4 regions of the Photobacterium sp. AWH4_225 genome follow, and region 2 is predicted to be linked to each of the others. Evidence: predicted binding sites of a transcription regulator. Region 2 holds the regulator's gene; each other region holds the start of a gene.
What was found. The regulator CRP, encoded in region 2, controls carbon source genes, mostly activating them, when cyclic AMP is high. The targets are predictions, from matches to a motif close to TGTGANNNNNNTCACA.
Positions count from the first base shown of each region.

Region 1: the regulator CRP is predicted to act here: its motif matches at 3,042-3,057, upstream of cdd (cytidine deaminase).
Region 3: the regulator CRP is predicted to act here: its motif matches at 1,504-1,519, upstream of ACXAD4_RS02485 (CTP synthase).
Region 4: the regulator CRP is predicted to act here: its motif matches at 2,962-2,977, upstream of mlc (sugar metabolism global transcriptional regulator Mlc).

Region 1 covers NZ_JBSWTF010000001.1:1,844,512-1,849,549, reverse strand. The annotation lists gene sbcB (exodeoxyribonuclease I) at 1-1,094, shown strand, start outside; gene ACXAD4_RS08830 (winged helix-turn-helix domain-containing protein) at 1,309-1,848, shown strand; gene ACXAD4_RS08825 (CidA/LrgA family protein) at 1,958-2,299, shown strand; gene ACXAD4_RS08820 (CidB/LrgB family autolysis modulator) at 2,299-2,976, shown strand; gene cdd (cytidine deaminase) at 3,166-4,053, shown strand; gene ACXAD4_RS08810 (DMT family transporter) at 4,221-5,038, shown strand, end outside.
Region 2 covers NZ_JBSWTF010000001.1:203,706-208,743, forward strand. The annotation lists gene astD (succinylglutamate-semialdehyde dehydrogenase) at 1-809, shown strand, start outside; gene ACXAD4_RS01020 (2-oxoadipate dioxygenase/decarboxylase family protein) at 851-1,648, shown strand; gene ACXAD4_RS01025 (hypothetical protein) at 1,780-1,968, opposite strand; gene crp (cAMP-activated global transcriptional regulator CRP) at 2,160-2,792, opposite strand; gene ACXAD4_RS01035 (OsmC family protein) at 3,063-3,467, shown strand; gene ACXAD4_RS01040 (phosphoribulokinase) at 3,637-4,506, opposite strand; gene ACXAD4_RS01045 (YheU family protein) at 4,613-4,834, opposite strand; gene ACXAD4_RS01050 (hydrolase) at 4,996-5,038, opposite strand, start outside.
Region 3 covers NZ_JBSWTF010000001.1:482,307-487,344, reverse strand. The annotation lists gene ACXAD4_RS02485 (CTP synthase) at 1-1,420, opposite strand, end outside; gene mazG (nucleoside triphosphate pyrophosphohydrolase) at 1,620-2,429, opposite strand; gene relA (GTP diphosphokinase) at 2,503-4,734, opposite strand; gene rlmD (23S rRNA (uracil(1939)-C(5))-methyltransferase RlmD) at 4,767-5,038, opposite strand, start outside.
Region 4 covers NZ_JBSWTF010000001.1:1,298,237-1,303,274, reverse strand. The annotation lists gene bioA (adenosylmethionine--8-amino-7-oxononanoate transaminase) at 1-894, shown strand, start outside; gene ACXAD4_RS06360 (LON peptidase substrate-binding domain-containing protein) at 1,013-1,579, shown strand; gene mlc (sugar metabolism global transcriptional regulator Mlc) at 1,657-2,871, opposite strand; gene queE (7-carboxy-7-deazaguanine synthase QueE) at 3,135-3,803, shown strand; gene ACXAD4_RS06345 (hydrogenase expression protein HypA) at 3,973-5,038, shown strand, end outside.

The sequences.
Region 1 (5,038 bases), 1.6 Mb from region 2:
CCCGCTATACCCTTTACCGTAACTTCTACGACCCGTATGCCTGGAGCTGGCAGAACGGCAATTCGCGGTGGGATCTACTGGATATCATGCGTACTTGTTATGCGCTGCGTCCAGATGGCATGAACTGGCCGACCAACGAAGAAGGTTTGCCAAGCTTTAAGCTGGAGCACTTGTCTGTTGCTAACGGTATCGAACACGCTAACGCTCACGATGCAATGGCTGATGTGTACGCGACTATCGAACTGGCAAAAATCATTAAACAAAACCAGCCAAAGCTGTTTGATTACTTCTTCAAGCTGCGTAACAAGCGTAAGTTGCAAGAGCTGGTTGATATTGTTGAAATGACACCGCTGATGCATGTCTCTGGCATGTTCGGTGTTGAGTGCGGCAATACCAGCTGGATTGTACCGATGGCGTGGCATCCGGATAACAAAAATGCGGTTATCACGGTAAACTTGGCTATGGATCCTACCCCGCTTATCGAGCTATCTGCCGATGAGCTGCGTGAGCGTCTATATACCAAGCGTGCCGAACTAGGTCCAGACGAGCTACCAGTCCCACTTAAGCTAATTCACCTGAACAAGTGCCCTGTACTTGCGCCGGCGAAAACATTGCGTGCTGAAGATGCAGCCCGTATCGGTATCGATCGTGAAGCTTGCCTGAAGAACTTGGCAACATTGAAAGCTCACCCTGAAGTGCGTGAAAAGCTATTGGCAATTTACAGTGTCGAGCGTGAATTTGAAAAACATGACAATGTCGATGCCATGCTTTACGACGGTTTCTTCTCTAATGCTGACCGCTCTACCATCGACATCATCCAGAAAACACCAGAAGAAGAACTGGGCAAGCTAGAACTGAATGTCAGCGATAAGCGTATCAAGCCCCTGCTGTTCCGCTACCGTGCTCGTAACTTCCCAATGACCTTGGATTACCAAGAGCAGCAGCGCTGGAAACATCACTGCCAGGATTTCTTTGAACAGAACCTGCCAAGCTACATGCAAAACCTCGAAGACGTCGCTATGGAGCACCAGTCGAGTGAGAAGAACATGAAGATCCTAAAAGCTGTCTACGATTACGTACAAACACTCGTGTAAACTAGACACCATAGGCAAGACTCGCTTCTTTGCTAGCTAGCTGAAATTTGGTCAAAAAATTTTAGCCCCTTGTGCTCATGCAGCCGAGGGGCTTTTTAACAGTAATGATTCTTCGTTGTGAGATTGCGCAACACCGGAACTGCACCAACACTAAGTAGTGATGGATCTTTAAATTGTCATTCATGGATTCGAAGGTTGAATTGTAGTGATTGATATGACAACACAATCTTTAACACGCTGTTTCCGGTTTCCAAATGTCGATTTCGAGCCAGATGTCCACTTATTGGTTTGGCGAGACAAAACAGAAACCCCACTTACCTTACATGAGTCTCGTTTGCTTGAGGCGCTGTGCTATTGTGCTGGAGAGGTTATCAGCCATGAACAACTGCACAACAAAACCTTCAGCCAGTTAGACCCTTATGAAGACAGCGGCAATCATCACTACGATCTTAACACCGTGCTTAAACCTCTAGCAGCCAAGCTAGACCAACACGGCAAAATGGCAATCGAAATCGAAGTCGTTGCTCCATATGGCTTTAGGGTGCCATTGCCGGAAAAAATGTGTCGATTGGTTCATGAACCTGAAAAAGCAGAAGAAACAGTGACTCCCCCTATCGAAAAACACGATGATCAAGAGTTCCGTTCGGCAACTGAAGAAATAGTCAAAACCAGTGTTGCGCATAAAGTATCTGTGGCTGTGTTAGCGCTAATGGCACTCGGCGTCATTGTTGCTTCTTTTATGGGCTACCTATAACTGAAAAAATTCCGAAGCATAGCTGGAAAATCCGAAGTAACTAAGTGTGGCTTAGATCACGTTTATTTTGTATGATAAATGAGTTTCTTCACCCACACCTGAAGGGCTCATGGCATATCTACGTTCTTTCTTTATCATTTTTTTCTGCCTCATGTTAGGCAAAGGCATTCAACACCTTACAGGTTTAGCCATCCCAGGTAGCATCATCGGCATGCTGATTTTGTTTACCATACTCTCTATGGGGCTTATCCCTGCTCACTGGGCCATGCAAGGCTGTCATTTGTTAATCCGCCATATGGCACTTTTGTTTGTGCCTGTCGGCATCGGCTTGATTAACTACCTCGATCTACTTACCAATAACACGCTTATCATTCTTCTTAGCACTATCGGTAGTAGTGTGGTGGTTTTCGTCGTTATTGGCCTGGCAACACACTATAAGGAAAATCAATGATCTGGCTGCTGACTACCTTGGTCGTGTTCTATACGGCTCGTTATATTTCCAAGCATATCCAGCACCCGATCGTTAACCCGCTTCTCATCTGTTTGCTTGTGATCATTCCGCTGCTGATGTGGCTCGAAGTCCCCTACGAGACCTATTTCGAACAGAACAAGTGGCTAAACGCATTACTGGAACCCGCTGTGGTCGCATTGGCCTTCCCGCTTTATGAGCAATTAAGCCAAATCCGCAAAAAGTGGAAGGTGATTTTCTCAGCCTGCTTAGTAGGTAGTGTACTTTCTATGGTTACCGGCGCGGGTATTGCCTTGGCGCTTGGCGCAGATGCACAGCTTACAGCTTCTATCTTGCCCAAATCTGTCACTACACCGATTGCAATGGCCGTTGCAGAGCAAGTTGGCGGATTGCCTTCTGTTGCCGCTATCATGGTTATTATTGCTGGCTTGTTCGGTGCGGTATTGGGTTATCCCCTGTTTCGGCTTATCGGCGTAAAAGAACCTATCGCCAAAGGCTTAACCATGGGGACAGTATCCCATGCATTGGGCACGGCAAAGGCTGCAGAAGAGAATTATCAGGAAGGAGCATTTAGCTCATTGGCACTGGTGATTTGTGGTGTGATCACGTCAATTTTGGCGCCTTTATTGTTTCCACTCATCATGGCAGTGTTTAGCTAGCTTGTGCTAGTAATCGAATACAATACTAAATCACTGATAATATTCTATAATTTTTTTAGAACCTGTGTGACCCGACTCGCATTAATGCAAACCATGCAACGATACATCGTTAAACGTGATCAAGATCACTCAAATATACAATTACCAAGCCTACAATGTTTCTCCATACACAAGACGGAGTGAAAACTCATGCACACTAAAGTAATGGATGCTTTAGGCGCTCTACCCGCTGATCTAGCTTCTGCCATCAAACCAGTGTTAGAAGCTGAGAATTTCGATGCCACCTTAAGCCCTGAGGTGTTTGCTCAGTTAATGTCGAAAACCAACATGACTGACAGTGAATTGCGTGTTGCATTACTTCCGCTTGCCGCTGCTTATTCTGTTGCACCTATTTCTAACTTCTATGTTGGCGCGATTGTACGTGGTCAATCTGGTACGCTTTACTTCGGTGCTAACATGGAATTCGTTGGTGCTTGCCTTTCTCAAACGGTCCACGCCGAACAATCCGCCATCAGCCACGCTTGGGTGAAAGGCGAAACCGGTATTTCTGATATCACCATTAACTACAGCCCGTGTGGTCACTGCCGTCAGTTCATGAACGAACTAACAACCGCAAAAGAGCTGGTTGTTCAACTGCCTGAACGCGCTGCAAAGTCATTGCAAGAGTACCTACCTGAATCTTTTGGCCCAGCCGACCTGAACATTACTGATGCGCTGCTTACCAAAGTGGACAACGGTATTGAAACCGAAGCTTCTGAAGAACTTGTTCAGCTAGCATGCCAAGCAGCTAACCGTGCCCATGCCCCTTACACCAAGAACTTCAGCGGTGTAGCGTTGAAAGCCAAAGACGGTAGAACTTTCATTGGCATGTATGCCGAAAACGCGGCGTTTAATCCAAGCCTTCCTCCACTACAGGTTGCTTTGATTAACATGAATATGGCTGGCTACCCGTTGGCTGAGATTGAAGAAGCGGCACTGGTAGAAAAAGCGGACAGCACTATCAGCCACCTTTCTGATACGCAAACCACTTTGGAAGCGTTGAACCCAGATATTCCGCTGTCTTATGTTGCAGCCTAACTTTATCTGATTGAATAAAGTATCTGACTGAAAAAACCGCCAACTGGCGGTTTTTTTGTATTTATGCGTTTTTTGGCATTGTCGATTGTTTTTATTACAAAGCGGTTTTCTCTTGCTACCGGTAGGAGTATGATTTTCAAGTTATAAACTCAACCAATCGTTATTACATGTCGCATCAACACAACCCGCTCCAAGGGGCCAGCTGGATGATCTCTGCCGGCCTGGCTTTCGCTATCGTTAACAGCCTAGCGCAGTATTTGAGTATGATTCTTCATATTCCGTCAACCACTGTTGCTCTGTTTCAATACTTCATCGCTTTGGTCGCTATCTTTCCCTGGCTACGGACCTTAGGACTTCGCAACGCCCTGCGCACCCAACATTTTGGCCAACACTGTTTTCGCGTATTTCTCGCTGTTATCGGTATTCAGCTATGGCTTTGGGCATTGGCCTACCCTGTGCCTATCTGGCAAGGTATCGCGCTTCTAATGACTTCCCCGCTATTCGCCACAATTGGTGCAGGCATATTTCTTAAAGAGAACGTCGGCACCGCGCGCTGGTTAGCAACACTGGCTGGATTCAGCGGTGCCATGATCATACTCGAGCCATGGTCAGACGGCTTTAGCTGGGCAACACTGTTACCCGTCGCGGCTGCGTTTTTCTGGGCGTGCTACTCACTGATGGTCAAGAAGATGTCGGCCAGTGAATCACCAACCACCATTGTGGTTTACCTGCTGATCCTTATCACGCCTTACAACCTATTCCTTGCTGTGCCGGAGTTCACCCTGCCGCAAACCGGTTTAACCTGGTTGTTGCTTGGTGCAGCAGGCTTGCTCACAGCGCTAGCACAATGGGCCATCGCCAAAGCGTACGCCGTCGCCGATGCTTCATTTGTTCAGCCGTTTGATCACGCTAAATTACCGCTCAATGTCCTTGGTGGATGGCTAGTCTTTGGTTGGGTTCCACCGGGCAGATTGTGGTTAGGTGC
Region 2 (5,038 bases):
TGTTTACCGGCAGTGCCAATACCGGCCATTTGCTGCACCGCCAGTTTGCCGGCCAGCCAGGCAAGATGCTGGCACTCGAGATGGGCGGTAATAACCCAATGGTGATCTCCCGTCACTATGGCGAGTTGGATGCTACTGTCTACACTATTATTCAGTCTGCCTTTATCAGTGCCGGTCAGCGTTGTACCTGCGCACGTCGTCTCTACCTGCCGCATGGCGCGGAGGGAGACCAAATTCTGGCACGCTTGCTTGAACTGACAAGACAGATCCGTGTCGGTGGTCAGTTTGACGAGCCGGCACCGTTTATGGGAGCACAAGTCTCGGTCCAGGCTGCTGATAATATTATGCAGGCCCAGTCGCAGTTGGTTGAGCTTGGCGGCGAAGCACTGCTAGCGGCCACCCGTGGCCAGGGGGCAATTGTCACCCCGGGGATCATTGAGGTCAGCCAGATTGCTGAATTGCCTGATGAGGAATACTTTGGCCCGCTGCTGCAGGTTGCTCGCTACCACGAGCTAGATGAGGCGGTGGAAAAAGCCAATGACACCCGCTATGGCTTGTCTGCCGGCTTGGTATCGACCGATGATAGCGAGTGGCAATACTTTATCGAGCATATTCGGGCCGGGATTGTTAACCGCAACCGCCAGTTAACCGGAGCCAGCGGTGATGCGCCATTTGGTGGGCCGGGAGCGTCTGGCAACTTGCGACCAAGTGCCTATTACGCGGCAGACTACTGTGCGTACCCGATGGCATCGATGGAAGGTGAGCAGACTGAGCTACCCGCCCAGCTATCACCGGGCATCACGCTTTGATGGCCGTCAATCATTCACCAGCCAAAGAGGATAGCGAGCACATGGAAAGGGTAGAGCAACTATTTTCCGGGTTATGGCAGGATTATATCCAACGCCTGTGCCCGTCAGCCGCTCAGGTTCATGATCTGCTGACCGAAGAAGAGCCGCTGCTCAATGATCACATTGCGCTGCGGACATTCAATCTGCCGCAGGTTGGTCTCGACCGACTGGCAGCTCCGTTCATCGCGATTGGCTACAAGCCTTGCGGCCGCTACCGTTTCGAGGCCAAGAAGTTGTATGCCGAGCACTTCGAGCACCCCAATCCGCTGGCTCCCAAAGTGTTTATCAGCGAACTGATGGTAGGACAGTTTAGCTCCCTGCTACAACAAACCGTCAGGGATTTGGTTAAACAGGTACCCGAGCAGGCGATGCATGATCCGGCCTTCCTCTATGGCGGGCGGTTATGGGAGTTGGATTATGCGACCTACGAGCTACTGGCGGCAGAAAGCGAGTATGCAGGTTGGCTCGCTGCCCATGGTTTCGGTGCCAACCACTTTACAGTGAGCATTAACCAGCTAGAGCAGTTCACCGAGGTCGCTGAGGTCAATCACCTGCTGCGTCACAACGGGTTTGACATCAACAGTTCTGGTGGTGAGGTCAAGGGCAGCCCTGAAGTGATGCTCGAGCAGTCGTCAACCATGGCCGACAGGGTAGAAGTAGGCTTTACCGATGGGGTCTACACTGTTCCTGGTGGTTTCTATGAGTTTGCCAAGCGATATCCGAAAGAAGACGGTGAGCTGTATACCGGCTTTGTCGAAGCGTCGGCGGATAAGATCTTCGAAAGTACCGATGCCAATTAGCCGTTCTTTCATTTAGTCGCTTCTTCATTGGACCAGTGCCGAGATGAATAAGTGAAAGGCATCAAGGGCCTGTGGCGATCATTGCCATAGGCCTTTTTAATGCTTGGCTTCTTGGGTCTAACGCTTAGGCATTAATGTTTGAGGCTGTCGAGCGGATAGCCCAAATGGGCTTCCGGTGTGTGGCGCTTCACCTTCTCGTGCTGTTCAAGATAGTGGCGGCTGTCACTGAACCCGGTCATTTCGATGGTATCAGGCAGTGGCGAAATCACACCGCGATGTAAGTGATGTGTGCTATGTGGTGAAAAGCGTTCGATGTCCATACCGGTATTCCATTACAGGTGATGAGGTTGATATGCACAATGTAGCATCAAGTAAAGCAGATACAAGTACAAAAACAGTGACGTGGTAGACAGTAATGCCCTGAAAGCATGAAATGGGAAAGGTAAGGGTAATAAAAAAGCCGCACAAGGCGGCTTTTGGATATTGGTGCGTTTTACGGACAGCTAACAGCTTAGCGCGTACCGTAAACAACGATAGTTTTGCCGTGGGCAGAAATCAGGTTCTGCTCTTCTAGCATCTTCAAGATACGACCTACGGTCTCACGAGAACAGCCAACGATTTGGCCGATTTCCTGACGAGTGATCTTGATTTGCATACCGTCTGGGTGGGTCATTGCATCCGGCTGTTTAGCCAGATTCAATAGCGTCTGTGCGATGCGGCCTGTTACGTCCAGGAATGCCAAGTCACCGACTTTCTGGCTTGTCACCTGCAGGCGGCTAGCCATTTGCGCAGATAGGCGCATTAGAATGTCTGGGTTTACCTGGATAAGCTGGCGGAATTTCTTGAAAGAAATTTCTGCGACTTCGCAAGGGGTCTTAGCACGAACCCAAGCGGTACGCTCCTGGCCTTCTTCGAATAGGCCTAATTCACCGATGAAGTCACCTTGGTTTAGGTAAGACAGGATCATTTCCTTACCTTCTTCATCCTTGATCAGGACCGCAACAGAACCTTTGACGATGTAGTAGAGCGTCTCTGCTTTTTCACCCGCGTGGATCAAAGTACTCTTTGAAGGGTATTTATGAATGTGGCAATGGGAAAGAAACCACTCTAGAGTTGGATCTGTTTGAGGTTTACCTGGAACCATATTACTAACTTCCTCTGCGTTTGTTGCCCAACAACGACGTCCTTCATAATGCGGCTGGGCCTAACCATAATTAGTTCGTCGTTTAGGATATTCAGTCAACCGCTGGGCTGCAAGCTCACGTGAATAATTAGTTCAGATTTTATCTTTTTTCGGCGCGCTTTTCTTGATATTGATCTATGTGAAAAGGCCATTTTGTAGTCATAAGTGTGCACATGATCACACAGTTGCTAGATAGTGCCGAAAGCCCGTAAAAGTTGTAAGGAGAAAGCAATGCAATCACGAGTCAAATGGGTCGAAAATATGACCTTCCTAGGACAGTCAAATTCCGGCCACAGTGTGGTAATGGACGGCAATGGTGGCGAAAAAGCGCCAAGCCCGATGGAGCTGGTTTTGATGGCTGCTGGTGGGTGTAGCTCGGTGGATGTGGTTGATGGACTCAAGTCTGCGGGACAGAAAATTACCGGCTGTGAGGCGCAGATCAATTCGGTTCGTCGTGAGCAGGCACCTCGCATTTTCACTACCGCCAACCTTCACTTTGTGGTCACGGGTGAAAACCTGGACGAAGCCGTTGTGGCAAAAACTGTTGCCGATTCACTGGAAAAATACTGTTCAGTTTGCCTGATGCTGGGCGAAGGGGTCGAAATGACCCATTCGTATGAGGTGGTGGAAGAGTAATAGCGGCACTAAGGCCCTATGGTACTGCGGTTCTGTGGGAAGAGATATCCTGCAGAACCATAGAACCATAGAACCATAGAACCATAGAACCATAGAACCATAGAACCAATAGGCCCTATGGGACCAAAGGCAACTTCACTTAGTGAAGGGGGCTCTAGCCTCAATATTCTTATCCTATTTTCCCCGTATCAATCAGTTGCTGGATCAGCGGTCGCATGATCAGCTCCATTGCAAAACTCATCTTGCCGCCGGGCACTACCAGGGTGTTGTGGCGCGACATAAACGAGCCTTGGATCATCGATAGCAGGTAAGGGAAGTCGACGTTCTTGATCCCGCGGAAGCGGATCACCACAAAGCTCTCGTCCAGGCTCGGGATCGCCTTGGCACTAAACGGGTTGGAGGTATCGACTGTCGGTACCCGCTGGAAGTTGATATGGGTGCGGGAGAACTGCGGGGTGATGTAATTGAGGTAGTCGTCCATCGAGCGCACGATCGACTCCATCACGGCCTCGCGCGAATGACCACGATCCCGGGTATCCCTGACGATCTTCTGGATCCACTCGAGGTTGACGATTGGCACCATGCCAATCAGCAGATCAACATGCTGGGCGGCATTGACCTCGCCATCAACCACGCCACCGTGCAACCCTTCATAGAACAGCAAGTCGGTATTTTCCGGTAGCGTCTGCCAAGGGGTGAATGTTCCCGGCATTTGATTATACGGTACGGCTTCGTCAAACGTGTGCAGATAGCGGCGGAACTGGCCGCTACCGTCTTCTCCGTATTGGCGGAAGAAGGTTTCCAGCAATGGGAAGTCGTTGGCCTGCGGACCGAAATAGCTGATATGGCGGCCTTGCTCTTTGGCCTTGCGGATCTCGACGTCCATCTCCGGACGGGTGAAGCGGTGAAAACTGTCACCTTCAAGCCAAGCAGCATTGATGCTCATCATATTGAACATCTTACGGAATGCTTCGGAGGTGGTGGACGTTCCCGCCCCCGAGGACCCTGTTACTGCAATAATGGGGTGTTTTGCAGACATGACATACCCTGTCGTTAACATTAACGGAAAGAGTTATTAACAGGGCTGGGCGGTCAGGTCAAGCCGGGATGCCAAAAATGCAGGGTGTGCGAAAGTTGGGGAAGGGTTAACCGTGTCCCAATTGGCGCTTGGATTTGATGTCGATGGTCTCGTGCAGCTCGGAGTACACAATTACCGCTTCTCCGCTTTCCAATTGTTTGCGCACCCGGTCGACTTTGGCGGCCAGTGACAGCTCGCGCTCGCCGTAGTCGGTTCCTTCGCGCAGGACGAAATGCTCGATAAGGTTAGTCAGGGTTTCAGGGTCAAGGTCTTGCCAAGGGATGTTCATAACGGCGCTTTTTCAGTTGCAGGAGATACCGGGATTATATTGGCAAATGTGTCAGTTGTAGAGAGCCTAGTGCCTGGTTCCTAGATCCTAGGCAGGGTAAGAGCGAGAGGTTTTAGTCCAAGACAATAAGGTTCAGAACAGAAGAGCCTCTTCTCTAGGAACTAGGATCTCGAACCTAGGATCTTGCCAAACCACTCCGGCACC
Region 3 (5,038 bases), 280 kb from region 2:
TTACTTCGTAGCGGTGACGGTGACGCTCATGAATCGTTGGGTTACCGTATAGTTCACGCGCTTTAGAACCTTCAGCCAAGTGACATAGCTGAGAACCAAGACGCATAGTACCGCCAAGGTCAGATTTTTCGGTACGCTCTTCAACGTTGCCTTCGCCATCAACCCACTCAGTGATCAGGCCAACAACCGGGTTCTTGGTATCAGCGTTAAACTCAGTTGAGTGAGCGCCTTCAAGACCTGCAACGTTACGTGCGAATTCAATCAATGCCACCTGCATACCCAGACAGATGCCAAGGTAAGGGATGTTGTTTTCACGGGCGTACTGTGCAGTCAGGATCTTGCCTTCTACACCACGGCCGCCGAAGCCACCAGGTACCAAGATAGCGTCAAGGCCTTGTAGCGCTTCTTCGCCTTTGCTCTCAACGTCTTGTGAGTCAACGTACTTGATCTTAACAGACAGGCGGTTCTTCAGGCCTGCGTGCTTCAGTGCTTCGTTCACTGACTTGTACGCATCTGGTAGTTCGATGTACTTACCCACCATACCGATAACAACTTCGGCAGTTGGGTTAGCTTCTTCGTAGATCACCTGTTCCCACTCAGAAAGATCAGCTTCCGGTGCAGTAATGCCGAAACGCTGACATACCAAGTCGTCAAGACCCTGAGCCTTGATAAGCTGTGGGATCTTGTAGATGGAATCTACGTCTTTCATGGAGATAACTGCTTTTTCCTGAACATTACAGAACAATGCAATCTTGGCACGTTCGTTAGCAGGGATCATACGGTCAGAACGACATACAAGGATGTCTGGCTGAATACCGATAGAAAGCAGCTCTTTTACAGAATGCTGGGTTGGCTTGGTTTTCACTTCGCCAGCCGCTGCCAGGTATGGTACTAGTGTCAGGTGCATGAACATAGCGCGCTCGCGGCCCAGTTCAACTGCTAGCTGACGGATAGCTTCCATAAATGGTAGAGATTCGATATCACCTACTGTGCCGCCAACTTCGACGATAGCAACGTCGTGGCCTTCTGCACCAGCAATAACACGCTCTTTGATGGCGTTGGTGATGTGTGGGATAACCTGAATCGTTGCACCTAGGTAGTCACCACGACGCTCTTTACGCAGTACATCAGCGTAAACACGTCCCGCAGTGAAGTTGTTGCGCTTAGTCATCTTGGTACGGATGAAACGCTCATAGTGACCTAGGTCAAGGTCAGTCTCTGCACCGTCTTCCGTTACGAATACTTCACCATGCTGAATCGGGCTCATTGTGCCTGGGTCAACGTTGATGTAAGGGTCTAGTTTCATCATGGTCACTTTCAGACCACGTGCTTCTAGAATAGCCGCCAGCGATGCAGCAGCAATACCTTTACCTAGTGAGGATACGACCCCGCCCGTAACAAAAATGTAATTCGTTGTCATGTTTTACCTGGAAGATTGGTATAGAGGATATAAAAAGTATCTGGACGGGAAATTAGTATACCAGACACACTTTATTGCCACAACGTGAAAACTATCACAGCACGTTTGGTTTTTTTTTGTTTCAAATCAAATCTACTAAACTAGGTGACTATCCTTTGACCATTCCTTCGTGCGAGCGCTACTATCCTCTCCACCTAGCCTACTTTGTCTTCAGCTCGTTTTGCTTGACCTCATCCCAGATCGCATCCAGATAATCCAGCGAGCAATCGTCAAGGCGCTTTCCTCTTTCTAGCACAGTTTTCTCCACTTCGCGAAAACGGCGCTCGAATTTTTGGTTAGCTCGCTGCAGGGCGACTTCCGGTTTGACCTGGACATGACGGCTGAAGTTGGCGACAGCAAACAGCAAATCCCCCATTTCTTCTTCGATCTTAGCCTGATCAGGTGACACTTGGATGACTTCCTCCATCACCTCTTCAATCTCTTCCTGGACCTTGTCGACCACTGGCCCCAAGGTGTCCCAGTCAAAGCCATGTTTAGCACACCGCTTCTGGATTTTATCGGCTCGAGTCAATGCCGGCAGCGCCCGCGGAATGTTGGCAAGGACACTGCTATCCTCCCCTTTAGCTGAACGCTCCTTGGCCTTTTCTGCTTCCCAATTGGCGTTGATGTCCGCCTCGCTGGCAAACTCGGTATCAGAAAAGACATGGGGATGGCGACGGGTGAGCTTTTCGTTGATCCCCAGCACCACATCATCAAAATCAAACAGCCCCTGCTCCTTGCCGAGCTGGCTGTAAAAGATCACCTGAAACAACAAGTCACCCAACTCTTCTCGGACATCATCCCAATTCTGCTGCTCAATCGCGTCAGCCACTTCGTAGGCTTCTTCCAAGGTATGCGGAACGATGGTGGCAAAGGTCTGTTTCAAATCCCACGGGCAGCCATTGTCCGGATCACGTAGCTTGGCCATGATCTCCACCAGTTGTTCGATAGGACGCTGTGATTTACTCATTGGTTTCTTCTCTATGTGCAAAAGAAAAAGCGGCAGCCTCGGCTCCCGCTTTTGTCGTCAATTTTAATAGTGCTTAATGTAGCCTTTTCGCCTCGGCGACGTCTCTCACCTGCTCGATGCGCTTGAGTACCCGGCCCAGCACTTCCAGATCAGTCAGCTCGATATCGAAGTCCATGATCGACATCTGTTTCTTGTAGTCGACCCGGCTCTTCATCCCCGCGACTTTGACCTTCTCGTTAGCCAAGGTATTGGTCAGCTCTTTAAGCAGACCATTACGCTCTGCCGCCGTCACCCTTACCGTGATATGGTAGTTGCCAACAAAGCCGCCGCCCCACACCGTATCGATAATACGCTCAGGCGCAACATGGCGGAGCTCTTCAAGCTGCTCACAGTCACTGCGGTGAACCGAAATCCCGCGCCCCTGGGTGACAAATCCCTGAATATCATCACCCGGAATTGGCTGGCAACAGCGGGCAAGGTGGGTCATCAGATTATCAACCCCTTCCACCACCACGGCATCACGCTGAGGCTTCTTGGTAGTAGCCGGTTTGCTGCTCGCTTCGGTCAGTTTCTCAAGCAGTTGCTGATCTTCTTCCTCGGCGGTTGGTTTGTTGACCAAGGCATTGATGTGGTTGATAACCTGGTTGATACGCAGGTCACCACTGCCGATACCGGCAAACAGTTCATCGGCCGAATTAACATTGAAGCGCTTGAGGGCATAGGCCTCGGCATCCTTCATGGTGGCGCCGATTTTGACCAACTCGATTTCCAAGATCTCGCGACCGGCCAAGATATTCTTGTCGCGATCTTGCTTACGGAACCAAGCATGGACCTTGGAGCGTGCGCGGCTAGAATTCACAAACCCCAGATTCGGGTTCAACCAGTCGCGTGACGGGTTCGGCTCTTTCTGAGTGATGATCTCTACCTGATCACCCATCTGCAGGTTATAGGTAAACGGAACAATACGTCCCTCAACCTTGGCACCAATACAGCGGTGGCCGACTTCCGAGTGGATGTGGTAGGCGAAATCCAACGGCGTTGCATCAAGCGGCAAATCGACAACATCACCTTTTGGAGTAAAGGCATAGACACGGTCATCAAATACCTGGCTACGCAACTCTTCGAGCATCTCGCCCGAGTCGGACATCTCTTCCTGCCAGGCAAGCAGCTTACGCAGCCAGTTGATTTTCTCGTCGTAGGATGACTTGGCGCCGCCTGAAGATGAACCGCTTTCCTTGTACTTCCAGTGGGCCGCAACCCCCAGCTCCGACTCTTCGTGCATCTGCTTGGTACGGATCTGGATCTCAATGGTTTTGCCTTCCGGCCCCAGCACCACAGTGTGGATTGACTGGTAGCCATTAGGTTTCGGGTTGGCGACATAGTCGTCGAATTCTTTCGGCAAGTGGCGGTATTTGGTGTGGACGATACCCAGTGCGGCGTAGCAGTCCTGGATTTCATCAGCGATGATCCGCACCGCACGGACATCGAACAGCTCGTCGAACGCCAAGCTCTTCTTCTGCATCTTGCGCCAGATACTGTAGATATGCTTCGGACGCCCCTGCACATCGGCTTTGATAGCCGAGGCTTTCATGTCATCGGCCAAGTCCGTCACGAAGTGCTCGATGTATTGCTCGCGGTCAATACGACGCTCAGAAAGCTGTTTAGCAATCTGCTTGTAGGTCTCCGGGTGACGGTAGCGGAACGCGTAGTCTTCAATTTCCCACTTGAGCTGACCGATACCCAGGCGGTTGGCCAGCGGCGCATAGATGTTGGCACACTCTTTGGCTGCCGCCCTACGCACCTCATCCGGCTCGTCTTTCACTTCGCGAAGATTACAGATCCGCTCGGCCAGCTTGATCACCACGCAGCGGAAGTCATCGACCATCGACAGCAGCATACGGCGAATGTTATCCACCTGTGCTGACTGCTCAGCGCCCTCCTTGGTAGCGTTGAGCTGACCGATGGCCGCCATCTGACCAACGCCAGTGACCATCTGCAAAATTGTATTGCTGTAGTCTTCCTTGAGCTGCTCTGGGCTGTATACGCCGGCTTCCACCAATGGGAACAGCAAGGCTGCCACCAGCGTATCTTTGTCCATGCTGAGCGTTACCAGGATCTCGACCATCTCGCGGCCGCGCCATAGCAATAATGACGCGCGCTCGTCCTCTGTCGTTAAATCGATACATCGCTGATAGGTCTTGGCCAGATGCTTGGTGACCTTGGCATCTTGCTTCAGGCTATCAACCCACGAAGAAAGCTCGAATGTATCATTTTCCTTTAAATGCGCACCGCGAACTGCGACCATTTTTCTATCCTGTTTACTCTAGTAATGTGAGCCTATCGCTTGATAAATAACGCCATCGACTCCAAATGTCCGGTGTGAGGGAACATGTCCATTATACCCAACCGTTCCAACTGATAACCTTGCTTCAGTAATACCTGGCTGTCTCGTGCCAGCGTTGCCGGATTACAGGAGACATACACCACCCGCTCTGGACCCAAATTTACCACGTGCTGCATAACACCAGCTGCACCGGCCCGGGCTGGGTCGAGCAAAACCTTACTGAATTTTTCTTTTGCCCACGATTTTGTCGTGACATCTTCTTCTA
Region 4 (5,038 bases), 1.1 Mb from region 2:
TACTGGCATGCCAAAGGTGAACGACGTCCCAAGTTCTTGACGGTTAAGCATGGCTATCACGGCGATACGTTTGCCGCCATGTCTGTTACCGATCCAGACAACTCCATGCACAGTCTGTACAAAGGATTCTTGCCCGAACATATTTTTGCCCAGTCGCCAGAATGTGGTTTCTTCGAGCCGTGGCAAGAATCAGATATCGACGACTTCCGCCACCAGCTTGAGCAACACCACAAAGAGGTTGCCGCAGTGATCATCGAGCCTATCGTCCAAGGAGCCGGAGGGATGCGCATTTACCATCCAACCTTCCTTCAGCGGGTGCGTCAGTTGTGCGACGAATACGGAATTTTGCTCATCGCCGATGAAATTGCGACCGGTTTTGGCCGGACAGGAAAATTATTTGCTTGCGAACATGCCGGTATCAGTCCTGATATTATGTGTGTCGGCAAGGCACTCACCGGGGGGTACATGACCCTATCGGCCACCTTAACCAGCACACATGTCGCAAATACGGTATGTGGCGGTGAAGCGGGGTGCTTCATGCATGGCCCTACCTTTATGGGCAACCCTTTGGCCTGCGCCGTTGCCAATGCCAGCTTGGATATCCTTGCTCAAGGTCACTGGCAACATCAAGTGAAATCAATTGAAAAACAACTAGCTGAGTCACTACCCGAGATTGGAAAACTGGACAAGGTCAAAGACGTTCGCTGGCTAGGTGCCATCGGTGTCGTAGAGCTGTATGAGCCCGTTGATATGGCCAGTATTCAGGAAACTTTTGTAGATAGTGGTGTCTGGATTCGCCCTTTTGGCACACTTGTCTACATAATGCCTCCATTTATCATTAACCAACAACAACTTAGCCAGCTCACATCCGCCATCAAGTTAGCACTTAAGTAGTATCGAAAAGCAGACAACTTCTAATGATTGTCTGCTTATACTTTTCCTGAACGTTATAGCAATCCCAACTTATGATTGGATCGTATTTATAATGAATAACGTCAGTAAGGCTAGAACTATGCAATTACCACTATTTCCGTTACAGATTTACCTGCTACCAGGTGGGATAACTAAATTGCGGATTTTCGAACCTCGCTACACCCGATTAGTCAAACTGGCTATGGGTGATGGCAATGGTTTCGGTCTCTGCATGAAAGACGAAGATTCGCTTTGCCATTTCGGCACTCGAGTGATCATCACTGACTTCGAAAAGCTTCCTGATGGTCTATTAGGTATTACTATCCGGGGCGTTGAAAAGTTTTTAATCAACAAACATTGGCAAGAAGATGATGGCCTGCGGTTTGGCGATGTCACTCCGATGTCCAATTGGACGCCCAGCCAGATCAAGTTTGTCGATCGGGACATCTCCAATAGCTTAAAAGCCTTATTTGAAGAGTATCCCGAGCACGCAGAAAATTATCCTCTGCCTGATTACAATGATATGACTTGGGTCTGCCAGAGATGGCTGGAGCTGTTGCCTCTGGAAACAAACCAGAAGCAATGGTTTATGAGCCGCAATGACCACCGTGCAGCGTTATCATTCCTGCACAATGTCATTGACGAGCAATTGAAAAGCGACAGCTAAGTTATAACGAAATCAAAGCACATGTCTGTGGATGTGAATTTTTACAAAGACATGCTGACTGATAAAACCAATAAAGACTAACCTTCAATCAACTTCATCAGCAAATGGCCGTCATACATGGCCTGCTTCACCAAAGCTGCACCTGGCATGGTTGCCTGGGTATAAAACGAACTCTGTTCGATCACCAAATCACGGTTATAGACTGGCAATGATTGATTACGTACACAATCCATAATCGCCGGATATAGGATATCTTTTGCTCGATTGAATTCCCCACCGATGAGGATCTTCTCAGGGTTAAACAAGTTCACCATAATGGCGATGGCCTGCCCCAAATGATGCCCCAATTCGATAATGACCTGACGAGCCAAAGTATCACCTGCGATAGCCGCGTCGCAGATACGCTCTATCGTCAGACTTTTACCGTGCAAAGACGAAGGGTGCCCCTCACGCAGCCGCTGCTCCACTTGTTCGATAACCGCCTTTACGCTAGCTACCGTTTCGAGGCAGCCATGGTTACCGCAAAAACAACGCTTACCGTAAGGTTTGATTTGGATATGGCCAAGCTCACCCACATTGCCAATTCGGCCTTGAAGCACCACATTATCGAGCACGATACCGGCACCGACACCGTGGTGGATCGACACCAGAATAGAATTAGCGACATCACGAGAATTACCGAACAGTTTCTCGGCAAGTGCCCATGAGCGCGTATCATTACCGACAAATACAGGCAGTCCAGTCGCCTCGTGGATAGCCGGCCCAAGTTCTAGGTTGTGCACCTCGTAATGTGGCATCTGAATAATCGTGCCAGCATCTGCATTCACTACCCCCGGTAGCGACACAGCAATGGCAGTAATTCGGTCAAGCTCACTCACATGGTTGGCAAAAAAAGTGTGAATTTCTGAGATAAGCTTTTTCAAGACGGCATCTTGATGAAGCACGTCGACATCCTGACGCTCTTCTACCAGGATATCACCACCCAATTCATGCAAAGCGATTGTCAGGTAACCCCGCCCCAAGCGGATAGACATGAACTGCCAGCCTTCATTGGCTGGTACCAAGCCCACCGCTGGACGTCCACGACTGGAAGATTCTTGAATTGCCGTTTCTTTGATCAAGTGGGCATCAATCAGCTCACGGGTAATCTTCGTAATACTCGCGGGTGCTAATTGGCTACGTTTGGAAAGCTCAATGCGGGAGATTGGGCCAAACAAGTCGATAAGCTTGTACACGCTGCCGGCATTATTTCTTTTGATGTGGTCGATGTGACCAGGCTGGGCGACATACATGCCTAAACTCCCGATAAAATCTGTCATCATTTAATACAAATTGAATTTTTTTACTTTGCGAACTAATTGTGAAGCCGATTATGTTAAGTCCGTGACAATGGTCACGGGGATTCATGAAAAACAAGGCGATATTTGTGCCAGCTCTCATTCTACCGCAAAACTATTGCCTTTTTTTTAACTACAAAAATTAACCTTCATAAAGACAGCTCCTCGCAATTTTGCGATAATCGCCGGTCGCAAAATCCCCCGCCATGAGGTTAACGGTGTACAAAATTAACGAAGTCTTTGAAACAATCCAAGGTGAAGGTGTTTTCACTGGTGTTCCAGCCATTTTTGTCCGGCTACAGATCTGCCCTGTCGGCTGTGCTTGGTGTGATACCAAACAAACTTGGAGTGCCGAACCTCAAGATCATGGCTCTATCGAAGACGTTATGGCTAAAAACGGCGACTCTCCGCTCTGGACCGAGATAGACGCCGAAGGCATCGTTAGTTTACTCAAACAACAGGGATACACCGCCAAGCACGTTGTAATCACTGGGGGTGAGCCATGTATCTACGATTTGTTGCCGCTAACCTCCGCTTTGGAGCAAGCCGGTTTCCAATGCCAAATTGAAACCAGCGGTACGTCAGAAATCCTGGCGACGGAAAACACCTGGGTAACGGTTTCGCCGAAAATCAACATGAAAGCCAAGCTTCCAGTGCTCGCAACTGCGCTTGAGCGTGCCGATGAAATCAAGCACCCAGTCGGTACCCAGAAAGATATCGACCAGTTGGATGAATTAATTGACGGCAAGAACCTTAAAACTAACGTCAATATTGCCCTACAACCGATTAGCCAAAAGCCACGGGCAACAGAGCTCTGCATTGATACCTGCATCAAACGCAACTGGCGCTTATCTATCCAGACCCACAAATATCTCGCTATCGCGTAATAGTTTGATATCTATACAGATACCTTCTCTGTGCGGCTGTCTTACTTTCAGGACAGCCGCTCTATATACGAGACACATCTCCTTTCTTAACTTTGCACCTTTTTGTCCTATCTATACTGAGCAGAAAACAAATACCAATAAAGATTTTTGACCTATTGGGGAATTTATTATGCGCAGTTATATGGGATATACCCTGCTGTTTATCAGCAGCCTGCTGCTTGCTGCCTGTGGAGACAGCAGTGATACCGCCGCACCTGTTGCAGGCACACCAGTACCCGTTTCCACCACCTTCACGGTTTCTGTTGATGCACCCGACGGTATAATCCTTGCCAATCAATCCAGCTTCTCTCTGATACAACCCGCCTATGCCAATGCGGTAAAAGATCTGACTGAACAGAACTTTGCTGCAGTTTGGTTAGATGGCCAAGGGAAAATTTTTGACTCTATTAACATCACCCGCCTAGAGTCTCAAGGCGATGGCAAATATGTTCTCGATGCTGGCACCCGACCTAGAATAAACGCCGTGTTGTTAGTTGACTTAGACGGTGTACCTGAATTTACTGTCGGTGAGAATCTGCCAACCGGCTTATACATGACCCCGTTGGCAGCTGAACGCTTGGCAATTTCTCTCGAATCATCTCTTACCTACTACGCGCTTGCTCAACGAGTGGCAGCTGACGCAAGCTGGGGAGTATTTACTGATGTATTTGAGTCAGGCGCACAAGGTGCTGTTGCATTAGCGCTTGAAGATATCAATAAAATCGCTATTGATATCCGCGATACACTCTTTCCTAAAATTGGTGTTCAGGGCCTGACACTCGAAGATCTTATGAGCCTAACTATCGTACAGACCATGACGGAAGGAAGGCTTGAACGCTACTTTACCGAGCAATCTGCGGTCATTGCCAACATTCTGGCAATCCTGAATGATGGTTACTGGGAGATCAGTGCAACGGAAAGCAACGAGGGCAAAGGTATTTTTGCTGATTCAACATCCTATGACGGCAATGAAACCACCATTACTGAATACAACTGGGACAAAAACGGCAGTGAAGATATCTCTCTTAGCGAGGTATTCACCTATCTAAGTAACTCAACCACCTTTGGCTCTGAGGACATCCGTTCTCAAGTCCTGACTAATCAAGGCTGGGTCGGACTGTTTGAGTACCTAAAGGTACAGTTTTCCACCGACCGCAGTGCCTTGCTTACCGATGCGGCATTGAATACGTCGGATG